Regions from separate parts of the Marinobacter sediminum genome, predicted to be linked through region 1. Evidence: predicted binding sites of a transcription regulator. Region 1 holds the regulator's gene; the other holds the start of a gene.

Region 1 (7,283 bases):
ATCGTCTACATACCGGAACTTCTTCGGAAGCTCCTGAACGCCGATCACGCCATACGGGTGCATGATCGCAAGGCGCTCAACCAGATTGGCCAGCTCCCGGACATTGCCCGGCCATTCGTGGTGACAGAGACTCATGATCGCAGCCGAATTCATCCTCAAAGAACCGCGTTTCTCCTTCTCCATGCGCGATGTCAACTCATTGATCAATAATGGAATATCCTCCACCCGATCACGAAGCGCCGGCATCTCGATGGGAAAAACGTTCAGACGATAGTACAGATCTTCACGGAAGTTTCCGCCTTCAATCATATCCTCAAGATTCTTGTGAGTCGCCGCAACCACCCGCACATTTGCAGACTGGGTACGATTACTGCCTACACGCTCAAACGTTCGTTCCTGTAGAACCCGCAGAATCTTGACCTGCATATTGAGCGGCATATCACCGATTTCATCCAGAAACAGGGTGCCACCCTCCGCCATCTCAAAGCGGCCAACACGGGCGGTAATTGCGCCGGTGAATGCGCCCTTCTCATGACCAAACAGTTCGCTTTCCAGCAGTTCACCGGGAATGGCGCCACAGTTCACGGGAACGAAGGGCTTGTCCCTGCGAGAGGAATGATAATGGAGATTGCGGGCCACGACTTCCTTGCCAGTGCCGGACTCTCCGGTAATCAGAACACTGACCTCTTTATCCGCCACCTGATTCATCAGCTGGCGAACCTGCTGAACCTTGCGGCTGGTACCAACAAGGCTTCGAAATAACTGAAGACCACGTTGCTGACCACGTTCACGGGACTGGCTGAACTGATCGCGGTATATCTGGGCCCGGTACAGTGAATCCACAAATTTGGTATAGCTCAGGGGCCATTCCATGCGGGCAATAATGCGGGTGATGTCACTATCCGCCACCCCTTTAAGCGCAGGATCCCCGATCATCAGTAACGGCACACCGTCAACGGTTTTACAGACGGCCTGAATGCTGTCAGCTACCCCGTCATCTTCTCCGTTAATGACCACCACCCCAATATTACCAAGACTCTCGGCATCACCAGAGTCCACCAGCGCCAGAGCTTCGTCGCCAGCAACAATCTGCTCCTCACCAATGAACTCAAGAATCGTGACAATGTCCCGGCGTCTTGATTCATCCTCACTCAACACCAGCACGCTGTTATTTTTGGACATTCACAGAAATCTCTTGAGGGATTTGTGCGGTATTTAAGACTGTAAGCATCACAGAGTCAATTTTATGACGCTATTTGGGTCGATTTGAGGAGACGTTCTGGTAGGCCTTCGCAGCACTTCGATTCTGGTTCACACCCTTAAGTGAATCCCGGGCTTCATCGCGGGAGCGTGCGGCGCTTTCGTTAGCCGCATCTACAAACTGCTGCAGTTCCTTGAGCCTCAGACGGACCGGCTCTGCTTCGACCTCGCCAATCTCCAGCGCCTTCATCAGGGGCTCAACCGCCGGCTTGACCTGAGCATTGAGGCGCGCAAGTTGGTCCCAGTCCTGGTCGGCCAGGGCCCTTCCAAGATCTGCCATCAGGCGATCAAGGTAGTCGAAATCAGCCTGTCTGTCGGCCATGCCATATTCTCCTTCAGCGTATCGGCGAGCATCATCAATCAACCCGAACGGAAAAGGGCCGGCGAGTACCGGCCCTTTTCCATCATCTGCAGTCAGCGACGCGCAGCACGGCGGGCCGCCGACGCCGTGAATTCCGTGCCACGGAAGCGCGGACTGAAATCGTATGCCGGGAAACCGCGATCAAGGCCATCAATGTAGTAACGCCTGGCCTTCAGGTCGTATGTCATTTCCATGGTAGTCCAGAACACCGGCTCACTGTAATAGCTGATGTTATGAGCTTCGGACACCCGCCACAGATTTCCCTGCTCATCGTATTCTTCAGACGCCAGAATCTGCCAGCTGTCCTCGTCTAAATAAAAGACACGTCGGTCATAGATGTGACCGATCCCGGTGCGCCGTTTTGCTTCCACAACCCAGACACGGTGGAGTTCATAGCGGGTAAGGGCCTGGTTAATGTGGCCCGGGCGGATAACTTCACCGGCCTTCGCGTCGGCGCCGTGCAGCATGTAGGCATTGTAGGGAACGAACAACTCACGCTTGCCTTTCAGAGTCCAGTCGTATTGGTTCGGCGCACCATTATACATGTCTTTCTGATCGACGGACCTGAGCGACGACGAGTTCGGCAGGTCGGTCTCATAGGCCAGATTGGGCGAACGCCGAAGGCGACGTGAACCAGCATCGTAGCGCCAGGCCAGACGGGGAGAACGGATCTGATCCAGGGTTTCGTGCACCAGTGTGATCGTACCGGCCAGAGAAGACGGGGAAACAGTATCTGTCTTTAAATAGAAAATCTTGTTGTCGATTTCCTCCAACTCCGCGCCTTTCTTGCTGTACGCAAAGAAATACTCGTAGTCATTAACAACCGGGTTATAGGAACCATCAGTCTGCGGCGTAGCTGAGGCGCTCCGAAAGGCAATTTCCTCGCCCCGATAGCGAAGAATATGGTTCCAGATAACCTCCAGGCCATTTTTTGGAATCGGAAAAGGGCTGGTCATAATGGTGTCACGGACCCCATTACCGTTATCCAGAAGCTCAGCCGTCAGGGCGTTTTCCCGCGACTTTTCATATACATGCTCGGGGAACGCCGCTGTCCGTCGGGTCTGGTATACCGGCATAAAAAAGTCAGGACCATACTGTTCAAGCATCCTGATATGGCCGTCAGACAGCCTGTCCCGATAGAGATCAAGATTGTCTGCCGTGATCACAAACATGGCCTGATCATCAGGGAAAGGATTTACTTCTACTTCACCTTTGCGCCAAGTCTCCGGCGGTGTCTTGAGGCCCCCGGTCCAGGCGGGGATATTGCCCGTAGTATTCGCACCCCTTTCTGCGCCAACCGGTGTCAGCTTACCATCGAGCTGCGTGGCCTCTGCAGGCGTTACTCTGGACAGCACTTGCCCGGAAAATCCGAACAAAAACGCTGCAACACCAGCAAAAACGTGGTTCCGCATCTCTTACACCTCCAGAAATTCATGCAGTTAGACTGGCAACCACCAAATTAGGGGAGCCATGCCGTGGGGCCACACTGATCACCAGGTCCGCGGCCGGGCGCCTTTTTGCCAAATTCAAACGATCGTTTCAAGTGAATGATTGTTTCTTCTTGTGTAACGGAAGTGGTCACAGACTGGTGAAGAAATAGTTTGCAGGAAATGTTATAGTGGATGATTAATTTTCCGGGTTGAAAAGACCGCCTCGTGATCGCAGGTACCCTATGGCCTCACAATGGCATTCGCTGGTCTCACAAAAACTGTTTATGGCTCGAACCCTTCTGGGTTTGCTCGACCCCTCCATTAACTCCGCTGGCGGCCGAACGAACACAGAGGCGGAGCAGGCGTTAAGCCGGGAAGCCGCGATTCAGGGTTCTATTGAGCTGCTTCTGAGGTCTCGAACACTGCTGCTGGTTATGATCGCACGACTCTATCAATACCGGACAGAAGAGCCGGCCTCACTGAATGAGCTTGCCTCATTAATTGGCGAAGCAACCAGTGAAGTCGTGCGCTTACGCGAGTTCGAAAGCCGGGCCGGCAGCTGGTGGAACCACCTTGACCAGCTGGAAATGTCACAGAGCCGCCCACCAGCAACCCGGAAAACGGTCAGCGACGAGAATATTATTGCGGTCTCTGTAGATACCGGACCTGACCGGTCCGCAGCCTCACTGCAGAAGACACTGAGCGCAATGAAAACTTTTGCCGATGATCTGGAAGAGCAACACAGTGAGTGGTGATTGATCACTCAGAGGCGCCAGATCTCACCAACTGAAAGGTTTACCGAATGTCACCATCGTTTTTTGAAATTGTACAACTGAGCAACGGCGATTATGCCCTGCGCCGAATTGACGATGACAGCGCACCGCTAGTGAAGATTTCGTTTTCGGAAGAAGCCCGTGAAATGATGGAAGACCGGGATATGTCGGTTGCCAAGGCCATGATTGCAGCCGGCATCGAAGCGGTTGGCAATGTTGCCCATGACATTGACTGGGAAGAGGATGAACTGGAAGCTGCGGACGTCCAGCCTTCCTATACCCTTCACTGATCAACCCGCTCGGATTAGGTAAGAAACGTCCGTTCGGTCTGGCGCCGCGACTTTGCGCCGCCAGACTCTCCTGAATCATCGCTGACGAAGAACTACTCCGTGGCTGTTTCCTTTGGCAGACGCATTCTGCAGCGCCTCAAAGGATGTACGCCCAAGCTTACGGGTCCACATGACGACTGCATGGCAGGTTCCTGCACTCAGCGCTCTTTCGGCCAGTTGTTGAGCAGGATATTCGGTGGTGGAGCGAAGCACCAGTAGCTCACCAGCTACGATACCGTGCATTTTTTGCCACTTGCTCACCAGAGCCTGGGGCGGGTCAATCCAGGCCAGCCAGCGCTTTTCCTGATTCAACTGAGTCAGCATCGGAAGCAGCAACTGAAAATTCTCCACCTGCCCCTTTGGCAAGATAATCTCAGTCACATTACCAGCAACGGCCACATCGTCGAATTCATCCCTGCGTCGCGCACGGATGACAGAACGTCGCTCCGGTGTCGGCACCGAGTAGGACAGAGCACGTTGCTGATAAGCCAGATTCTGATTGAAGCTCAGTTGTTCCATGATTCACCCGCTTTCAAACTTGCTGTAGCGACCCGATGCGATCAGTGAAGATCAGAGCGACGGATCACACCCACTCCCAAACCTTCAATAAACAATTGTTGCTCGGTGAGATCGACCTCAATCGGAGCAAATTCCTCATTCTCGGCCACCAGATACACCTTCGAGCCTTCCTTGCGGAATCGCTTCACAGTGACCTCTTCTTCCCCAACCCGCGCAACCACGACCTGACCGTTATGGACATCCTGAGTACGATGAACCGCCAACAAGTCCCCATCAAGGATGCCGATATCCTTCATACTCATACCGCGTACGCGGAGCAGATAATCGGCGGACGGCGAGAAGAAGTCTGGCTGCAGTGTGACATGGTCTTCGACGTGTTCCTGGGCGAGAATGGGGCTGCCTGCCGCCACCTGGCCAATCACCGGAAGTCCCAGATCCTGCTCAGCCTCTGGCAAACGAATTCCACGACTGGCTCCGGGTACCATTTCAATGGCACCTTTGCGTGCCAAGGCACGTAAGTGCTCTTCAGCCGCGTTGGCGGAACGAAACCCGAGCTCTGCGGCGATTTCCGCACGCGTGGGTGGGTAGCCGGTCTCATCCAGATACCGCCGGATTATTTCCAGCACTTGGGATTGTCTTGCTGTCAGCTTCATCAAGCTACTCCATTACCGGGATAACCGGGTTTTGGACAGGTTTGAGCACCTTACCTGCCCCTGTTTTTTTATACAGTGATTTCACTATATACAGTGTTTTATCCAGTGTAAAGCCTGGCTTTGCTTTTTTCTGTCGGCGACGCAACCCCTTCTGTCCAAACGAATATGATATTGTTGGAAAACTTTTAGCCGCTTCTCAGGGAGTTTCATGACGCATCCCAGTGCCTGCAAAATGCCCGATATTCTCACCGTCAATGAAGGCAAGGATCGACGGGTCGGTATAGAAATCGAGCTGTCGGGTATCAGCTACGACGACCTGGTAGCGCGCGTGACGAAGTTTTTCGATGGGGAACCGACGCTGGTGTCCCGTTACGTCACCAAACTGGAAACCAGTCTTGGTACTTTTACGATTGAACTCGATTCGGACCCGATCAAGGAGCTGGATCTTGCGGATGACCGCCTGCCCGAATCCATACGGGATATTGGCGGACAAGCCATGGAGGTAATTGACGCGGCGGCTGAGCGTATTGTCCCGCTGGAAATTATCAGTCCACCGCTGGCCTTCAGAAAAGTCCACGAAATCGAATCCCTGGTGGATGATCTCCGTCAGGCCGGCGCTCTGGGTAGCCGTGAAGCGATTTATTATGCGTTCGGTCTGCAACTTAACCCCGAACTGCCCGATTTGCGTCCGTCGACACTGGTTCGCTATCTCCAGGCTTTTGCCGGGCTTTATGAATGGCTTAAGGCACGCCACCAACTCGATATCAGTCGAAAGTTGACCACCTACATAGAGCCATGGAGCACCAGGTTTACGGACCTCCTGATGGAGGATGATTATGCACCAGACCAGACCCAACTGATGCGGGATTACCTTGAGACCAACCCGAGCCGCAATCGCGCCCTGGACCTCCTGCCACTCTTTGCTCATCTCGATACGGATTTACTGCATAATTACGTTCATGATCCCCGCGTCAAGAGCCGCCCCACCCTGCATTACCGTTTGCCGGACTGCGACATTGACAACGTTTCCTGGCGATTTTCCAACGTCTGGAACGACTGGGTGATTCTGGAACAGATAGCAGCCAATGGCGCCGAATTGGCGGAGCTTCGGTCGCTATACCGTGAACGGCGTAAACTGAGCATCCACAACCTGACACACAGCTGGCAGGAAACGACAACCAAATGGTTGCAAAGCAAGGGTTATGTCTGATCAGGCGGGCACCAAAGAGGAGCTGCCAGGGCTGACTATCGGAATCAGTGGCCCGGCGAGAAAAGGCACTGCCCATCGGCTGATCAGCCTTGGGCTGAGACTGCATGGCGCCCGAACGCATTACATCAGGCCTGGCTCCCGAACGGACGTATCATTGCTGGACGGGCTCGTACTGTCTGGTGGCACCCACGTACATCCTGAGCGTTACGGACAGCAACCCCAGGTTACCGCCCGCTATGATCAAAAACGGGATTCAACTGATTACAGGCTTCTTGAACAGGCCGAACAGATTGGCATCCCGGTGCTCGGGATATGTCGTGGCGCACAGTTAATCAACGTGTTTCACGGTGGCTCCCTGTGCCAGAACGTGACACCGTTACGAGTGAATACGCGCCACCGCCCGCTGCTACTGCCGATGCAAACCGTAAGGCTGGTAACGACCAGCAGGCTCGGCCAGCTTATGCAGTCCCCCGTGATTGGTGCGAACCGGATTCACAGCCAGACCATAAAGTACCTCGGGCGCAATCTCAGGGTTGTCGCGGTAGACAACGACCTGTTCGTACAGGCTATCGAGAATACCCATGACCAATGGCTGATGGGGGTTCAGTGGCATCCGGAATATCTGTTATATCATGGGGGACACCGACGGATATTCAGGCAGTTCGTCCAGGCTGCGATGGCATTCAAGCTTTCACGCCTGGAACCGGAATCAGACGACGTCTGATATCAGCACCACTTCTCGAAGGGG
Region 2 (7,283 bases), 130 kb from region 1:
GTATCAAGGCGTGGCTGTCTGACAGTCTGCCCGAGCTTATTGTCCGTAGTGAGCAATTCCTGCACAGGGCTCTGACTGACGATGAGCTCAGGGACAGCGTGATGGCTGCCTGGGTCTCCATGGAAGATCAAACCATCGCTGACCTGCGTGAGGGGATGGGCGATGTTGAGCTGCAGGAATTCGTGGTGCTTGGTTACGAGTTCTGGCTGCAGTTTCGCAAAACCGCCTACTTTGACGGCTGCGCCCGCGCGGCGGTTGAGCACCTGTTTGCCAAGTATGGCGACCGGCCGATTACCGATCTGCTCGACGATGTCGGAGTGACCCGTGAGGTGATCATGGCCGAGGTCGACGCCTACGCAATTCCGGTTATAGACGTTCTGCGCGAAGAGGGCTATGTTGAGGCCCTGGTTCGTCGCAGGTTGTCCGGCTTTTACACGTCGGCGGCAGCCCGCAAGATTCTGGAGTCTGAGGCCTGATGAGTGCAGCCTTTGACGTGAAGCGGAGGCGTTTGTGTTTACCGAATTATTCTGGGCCTACCTCGTTGCCATCACCCTGCTCACCATTACACCGGGTGTCGATACGCTGCTGGTTATGCGGAACACGGGGCGCGGTGGGCTGAAGGATGGTTGTGTGACCAGTGTCGGGATCTGTAGTGGGTTGTTCATCCACGCCACTCTCTCGGCACTGGGTATTTCCATTCTCCTGGTGGAAACGGCCTGGGCCTTCTCTGCGCTCAAGTGGGCAGGTGCCTGTTACCTGATCTGGCTGGGCATTGTCTCTCTGCGCCAGGCGCTGATGAAGGGAGAAAAAACTCCTGAGGCCAAATCTGCTGTGATAAAGCGGAACGTTTCGATCGCCGCTTCGTTCCGGGAGGGGCTGCTGTCCAATGTTCTCAATCCCAAGACGGCGCTGTTTTATATGGCGCTCCTGCCCCAGTTTGTGGATCCGGCGGGGAATGCGTTTCAGCAATCACTGATCCTGGCAGGTGTGCATTTCATGCTGGCTATGATCTGGCAATGCGGGCTGGCCTGGGTTGTGGTTCGTTTCAAGGGGCTTGGTGTAAGTGTAAGGCTCAAGCGGGCTCTTAATGCCACCACCGGCGGGTTCTTTGTTGCGATGGGGGCCAAGTTGGCCAGTACGTAATTCACCGTGGGTTCGCCCAAAGAAAAAAGAAAAAGGGAAGCTCGTAAGCTTCCCTTTTTTTGTTCAGGCAGTGTCTTGCTGACCCTGGCCTTACTTTTCCAGGTACTGGAGCTTGTCCGGCTTGCCGTCCCATTCTTCGGCGTCCGGCAGCGGATCTTTCTTCTCTGTGATGTTGGGCCATTTACCGGCGAGATCCGCGTTGAGTTCCACAAACTGGACCTGATCGGCGGGCAGCTCGTCTTCGGCGAAAATCGCTTCCGCCGGACACTCGGGTTCACAGAGGGCGCAGTCGATGCACTCGTCCGGATCGATTACCAGAAAGTTCGGGCCTTCGTAGAAACAGTCTACCGGGCAGACTTCCACGCAGTCCGTATATTTACACTTGATGCAGTTATCAGTAACGATAAACGCCATAGTCAGATCCCTGGTCCAGTGGTCAATCTCATCGGGAGCTTGTGTAACGGCTCCATGGTTATGTTTTAGTGCGCAATATTGTAGGGAGCGCCCTGCAGACCCGCAAGAGCTGGGCCGCTATATCTTTATTACTTAGGTCAAAAAGCTGGACAGTTGCTGTTATTTGGCCAGCAGTTCCTTCAGTTCGTAAAGCCGGTTCAGGGCTTCTCTCGGGGTCAGGTCATCCAGCTCAAGCGTCTTCAGCGCCTGCTCAACCACACTGGGCTCCAGGCTGGCAAACATATCGCCCTGCATGACGGGGTCACTGGCTTTTGTCGAGGACTGTGGACGAGATTCCTGAACGCTTGGCGCCGGACCCTGGCTGGCCGGCGCTGCCGGGGTTGCACTACCTTCCAGGTGCGCCAGCTGGCCCTTGGCATTGCGAATCACGTCCTGGGGCACGCCCGCCAGCTTGGCCACCTGCAAACCGTAGCTCTGGCTTGCCGGGCCATCGTGGACATTGTGCAGGAACACAATGCTGTCGTCGTGTTCGGTGGCGGTCAGGTGCACGTTAACGGCATGCTGCAGGTCGTCGGCGAGCTGTGTCAGCTCAAAATAGTGCGTCGCAAACAGAGTGTAGCAACGAATGTTTTTTGCCAGGTGTTCGGCGGTGGCCCAGGCCAGCGACAAGCCATCAAAGGTACTGGTGCCTCGACCCACCTCGTCCATCAATACCAGACTGAACTCCGTCGCATTGTGGAGAATGTTGGCGGTTTCGGTCATTTCCACCATAAAGGTGGAGCGCCCTCCGGCGATGTCGTCCGAGGAGCCCATCCGGGTAAAGATACGATCTACCGGACCCAGGACGGCACGATTGGCCGGTACGAAGCTGCCTGTGTAGGCGAGCAGGGCAATCAGCGCGGCCTGACGCATGTAGGTGGACTTACCGCCCATGTTCGGGCCGGTGATCACCAGCATACGGCGTTGGGTGTCCATCAGCAGATCGTTAGGCACAAACGGTTCGGCCAGCAGCTGTTCCACCACCGGATGCCGGCCTTCTTCAATATCGAAGCCCGGTGACTCACTGAATTCCGGCGCCGCAAAGCGCAGGCTGGTTGCCCGCTCGGCAAAGTTGCTCAGTACGTCCAGTTCAGCCAGGGCCTGGGCTGCATCCTGTAGTGGTGCAAGCTGCTCTGCGACCCTTTCCAGCACCTCGTCATAAAGGGCCTTTTCGCGGGCCAGCGCACGGCTTTTGGCACTCAGGGCCTTGTCCTCGAACTCTTTCAGTTCGGGGGTGATAAAGCGCTCGGCATTTTTCAGGGTCTGGCGCCGGATGTAATCGACCGGGGCCTGACCTGACTGGGCGCGGCTGATTTCGATGTAATAGCCGTGCACCCGGTTATACCCAACCTTGAGGGTGCTGATGCCGGTGCGGTCCCGCTCCCGGGTCTCTACATCCAGCAGATACTGGCCGGCGTTCTCGCTGATGTTGCGAAGTTCGTCCAGCTCCTCATCGAACCCTTCACGGATCACGCCGCCTTCACGAATGACCACGGGCGGGTTGTCGATGATGGAGCGTTCCAGCAGGTCGGCAAGCTCCGGGTATTCGCCAATGATGGTGGCCAGCTTCACGATATGGTGGGAATTGACCGGTTTCAGGGTCTCCTGGAGGTTCGGCAGCGCCTGGAAGGCGTCCCGCAGACGGGCCAGATCCCGTGGGCGGGCCGAGCGCAAGGCGACCCGGGCGAGAACCCGTTCAATGTCGCCGACCGCCTTCAGCAGACCGTGTACCGGCTCGTAATGGAAACCGTCCAGTAGCGCTGACACGGCCTGCTGGCGCTGTGATACCACATTTACGTCCCGCAACGGGCGATTGAGCCAGCGTCGAAGTTCGCGTCCGCCCATGGACGTGGCGGTTCGGTCCATCACCCAGGCGAGGGTGTGCAGGTGGCCGCCCATGAGATTGATGTCTATTTCCAGATTGCGCCGGCTGGCAGCGTCCAGGATAACCGCCTCATCCCGCCGCTCCCGCGTCAGTTTCCGGATGTGGGGCAGGGCGGTGCGCTGGGTTTCCTTTGCGTATTGCAGCAGGCAGCCCGCGGCGCAGATGGCCAGGGTCAGGTCCTCGCAGCCAAACCCGGTAAGGTCCCGCACCTGCAGCTGGTGCGTAATCACCCGGCGTGCGGTGTCGGATTCGAACAGCCAGGGGCCCTGGCGTCGAATTCCCGTGAAGCCCTCCAGAACCTCTTCGTACGGGAAATCCTCACTGATCAGGATCTCGGCCGGACGCACCCGTTGGAGTTCGCCCTGCAGCGCTTCAAGGTTATCCAGCTCGGAGACGGCGAAGCGGCCACTGGAAATATCCAGCGAGGCAAACCCGAACTGCTCGCGATGGCTGTATATTGCCACGAGTAGGTTATCGCGGCGGTCTTCGAGGTAGGCGTCGTCGCTCAGCGTGCCGGGAGTAACAATTCTTACGACCTGGCGATCAACGGGACCTTTGCTGGTGGCCGGGTCGCCAATCTGTTCACAGATGGCAATGGATTGACCGGCCCGCACCAGCCGGGCAATGTACCCTTCAGACGAGTGAAAAGGAATGCCGGCCATGGGAATCGGGTTGCCACCTGATTGCCCTCGCGCCGTCAGGGTAATGTCCATCAGCTCAGCGGCTTTTTTGGCGTCTTCGTAAAACAGCTCATAGAAATCCCCCATGCGGTAGAACACCAGTTCATTAGGGTGCTGACCCTTGATCTTCAGGTACTGCTGCATCATTGGGGTGTGCTTGGAGAGATCGGTCTGAGCTGCTGACATGGACGGGTCCGGTTGCCTTGCTTTGGGTGGAGGCGTGAATTGTAAGAAAATAACGCCCGGGATGAAATGAAGGAGATCATTATGACTGGCAGTGATCAGGAATTGTTCGACGCCGGAGAGCGCCTTGGGGAACTGCTGGAACGCCAGGGACGTATGATTGCCACGGCCGAAAGTTGCACCGGCGGTTGGGTGGCCAAGGCACTGACTGACAAGGCAGGCTCATCCGCCTACGTATTCGGTGGTCTGGTCACCTACAGCAACCAGGCCAAACAGGAACTGCTGGGGGTGACCGGGAAATCACTGGAGGACCACGGTGCGGTCAGCGAACCGGTCGTTCGGGAGATGGTAGCCGGTGCTCTGGCTGCCACCGGTGCCGATGTGGCTGTCGCCATCAGCGGTGTCGCAGGCCCGGGCGGAGGCAGTGAGGAAAAGCCGGTGGGCACGGTCTGGTTCGCCTGGGGCGATAATCCGGCTTCCACCGAGGCTGTCGTTGAGCATTTTTCCGGTGACCGGGATCAGGTTCGGCGTCAGGCGGCGCTCTTCGCACTGCAGGGGGTCCGGGGGTTCCTGGAGGCGTCCTGACCGGTGCCGAATAGCGCGTATGCAACAATCAAATCAGTTTCACAAAAGAGGGGTTGGTCTGCTCATCGGGTTATGTTTTAATACTGTTCAAATATACAGGGAATTTGCTGTATCTGCTGTACAAGTTCCCGCACCATTATTCCGCGACCGGTCTTGAGTGATTACCGGCCGCTACGGCGACAGAGGGTTTTGCACTGATGGAAGACAACCGCAAGAAAGCACTAAGCGCAGCACTGAGCCAGATCGAACGCCAGTTCGGTAAAGGCGCCGTCATGAAAATGGGCGACCAGCCCCGCGAAGCCATTCCTGCGGTGTCCACCGGCTCTCTGGGGCTGGATGTTGCCCTGGGTATAGGCGGCCTGCCCTACGGTCGTATCTGTGAGATCTACGGCCCGGAAAGTTCTGGTAAAACCACATTGACCCTGCAGGTGATTGCCGAGGCTCAAAAGGCAGGTAAAACCTGTGCCTTCGTGGATGCTGAGCACGCTCTGGACCCGATTTACGCGGAAAAGCTGGGTGTTAACGTGGATGACCTGCTGGTGTCCCAGCCGGACACCGGTGAACAGGCGCTGGAAATCGCCGATATGCTGGTTCGCTCCAACGCGGTGGACGTCATCATCGTGGACTCCGTGGCGGCGCTGACTCCAAAAGCGGAAATTGAAGGTGAGATGGGCGACAGTCACGTAGGTCTTCAGGCACGGCTGATGTCCCAGGCACTGCGTAAACTCACAGGTAACGTCAAGCACGCCAACTGCCTGCTGATCTTCATCAACCAGATCCGGATGAAGATCGGCGTGATGTTCGGCAGCCCGGAAACCACCACCGGTGGTAACGCGCTGAAATTCTATTCTTCCGTACGCCTCGATATCCGCCGCATCGGTGCGGTAAAAGACGGTGACGAAGTCGTGGGCAACGAAACTCGCGTCAAAGTCGTCAAGAACAAGGTGTCTCCGCCGTTCAAGCAGGCTGAATTCCAGATCATGTACGGCAAGGGGATCTACCACATGGCCGAAGTTCTGGATATGGGTGTGAAAGAAGGCTATGTGGACAAATCCGGTGCCTGGTATGCCTACAACGGTGACAAGATTGGCCAGGGTAAGGCGAATGCCTGCAAGTTCCTGGAAGAGAACATGGAGATCGCCACCGAAATTGAAGCCAAGGTCCGCGACAAGCTGATGCCTAAGCCGGAGAAAAAGGAAAAGGCTGAGGAAGCACCGGCTGAAGCGAATGGTGAGCTGCTTTAAGTAGTCCTCGGGAGGCGTAATGGACACCAAAAAGAAATTGCTGGTTGTTGCCCATGCGCCTTCCCCGAATACTCTCAAACTGCGGGACGCGGTCGCGCAGGGTGCTCGCCACGAAGATATCGAGAACGTCGAGGTAACGGTCCTGGCACCCCTGGATGCAGGCCCTGAGGACGTTCTTGCCTGCGATGCCATTATCCTGGGCACCACTGAAAACCTCGGCTACATGAGCGGGGCTCTGAAGGACTTCTTTGATCGCAGTTACTACCCCTGCCTGGAAAAAACCCAGGGCTTGCCCTTTGCTTACTACATCCGGGCAGGGCATGACGGTACCGGTACCAACCGGGCGATTGAAAGTATCACCACAGGTCTTCGCTGGCGGCAACTCCAGGACCCCCTGATTTGCCGGGGCGAATACCGGGACGAGTTCGAGGAACAGTGTCGGGAACTGGGAATGTACGTTGCGGCTAGCCTGGACGCTGGCCTAATCTGAGAGACGTTTCAGTCTTCAGCTGGCAAACCGGTTGTAGAAGCCTTCGATTCGCGACAGAGCATTGTCGGCTGCACGTGAATAGCCTTTTTTATCCTGGCAATAACTGAACTGTACGCTAACCCGGAAACCAGTCTGAAATGGCTGGCATTCCACCACCCGCGCACAGACCCGCGATTCGCTGATGTACTTACCCTGAAAATCCATAAATAACCGGACCCCCGGTTCCACCGGGCGTGGACAAAGTACAGCCATACCGTAGCGATTAAGGTCCAGGCAGGTAACGGCTGTGGCCTGTCTGCCGCGACCAAACAAGCCGCGTTCCCGCAAATGTACTTTGAGGCAAGAGGCCGGGAAGCGATCCTTGATTCTGCGATCTGCGGAATCACTCGTCATACGTTGGCATCCATCGCGTGTCTTGTCTTTGTTATTGGCCGAACCGTTGGTTGGCTAAACCGTGGTCGGGAGATGAAGTGTAGTTCTCGGACATAGGTCTGAAAAATGACTGGCGGCTGTTTTGTGAACTGGCTAACAGTTTTGTGGAGCCCTGAAACGTTCCGAGAAATCTATACCCTGCACGCGACAGGGAGGGCTGCAGAATCTACAATGACCGGCCAATGATT

The links. Region 1 encodes LexA, which represses DNA repair genes until DNA is damaged. Its sites were predicted from a motif close to CTGTNTNNNNANACAG; they were not measured.
Region 2: a site for LexA is predicted at 5,013-5,028, ahead of recA (recombinase RecA). Genes of this name have one in related genera too.

What each region holds. Positions count from the first base shown of each region.
Region 1 is NZ_JAGTWY010000001.1:693,612-700,894, reverse strand. Features, by position in the region: gene KFJ24_RS03410 (sigma-54 dependent transcriptional regulator) at 1-1,182, opposite strand, end outside; gene KFJ24_RS03405 (SOS cell division inhibitor) at 1,253-1,582, opposite strand; gene KFJ24_RS03400 (DUF1329 domain-containing protein) at 1,675-3,033, opposite strand; gene KFJ24_RS03395 (DUF6586 family protein) at 3,294-3,806, shown strand; gene KFJ24_RS03390 (hypothetical protein) at 3,854-4,114, shown strand; gene KFJ24_RS03385 (cell division inhibitor SulA) at 4,190-4,672, opposite strand; gene lexA (transcriptional repressor LexA) at 4,714-5,328, opposite strand; gene KFJ24_RS03375 (amidoligase family protein) at 5,534-6,535, shown strand; gene KFJ24_RS03370 (gamma-glutamyl-gamma-aminobutyrate hydrolase family protein) at 6,528-7,259, shown strand.
Region 2 is NZ_JAGTWY010000001.1:562,213-569,495, forward strand. Features, by position in the region: gene KFJ24_RS02785 (hypothetical protein) at 1-476, shown strand, start outside; gene KFJ24_RS02790 (LysE family translocator) at 511-1,143, shown strand; gene fdxA (ferredoxin FdxA) at 1,234-1,557, opposite strand; gene mutS (DNA mismatch repair protein MutS) at 1,717-4,347, opposite strand; gene pncC (nicotinamide-nucleotide amidase) at 4,429-4,929, shown strand; gene recA (recombinase RecA) at 5,127-6,173, shown strand; gene KFJ24_RS02815 (flavodoxin family protein) at 6,193-6,663, shown strand; gene KFJ24_RS02820 (PilZ domain-containing protein) at 6,679-7,056, opposite strand.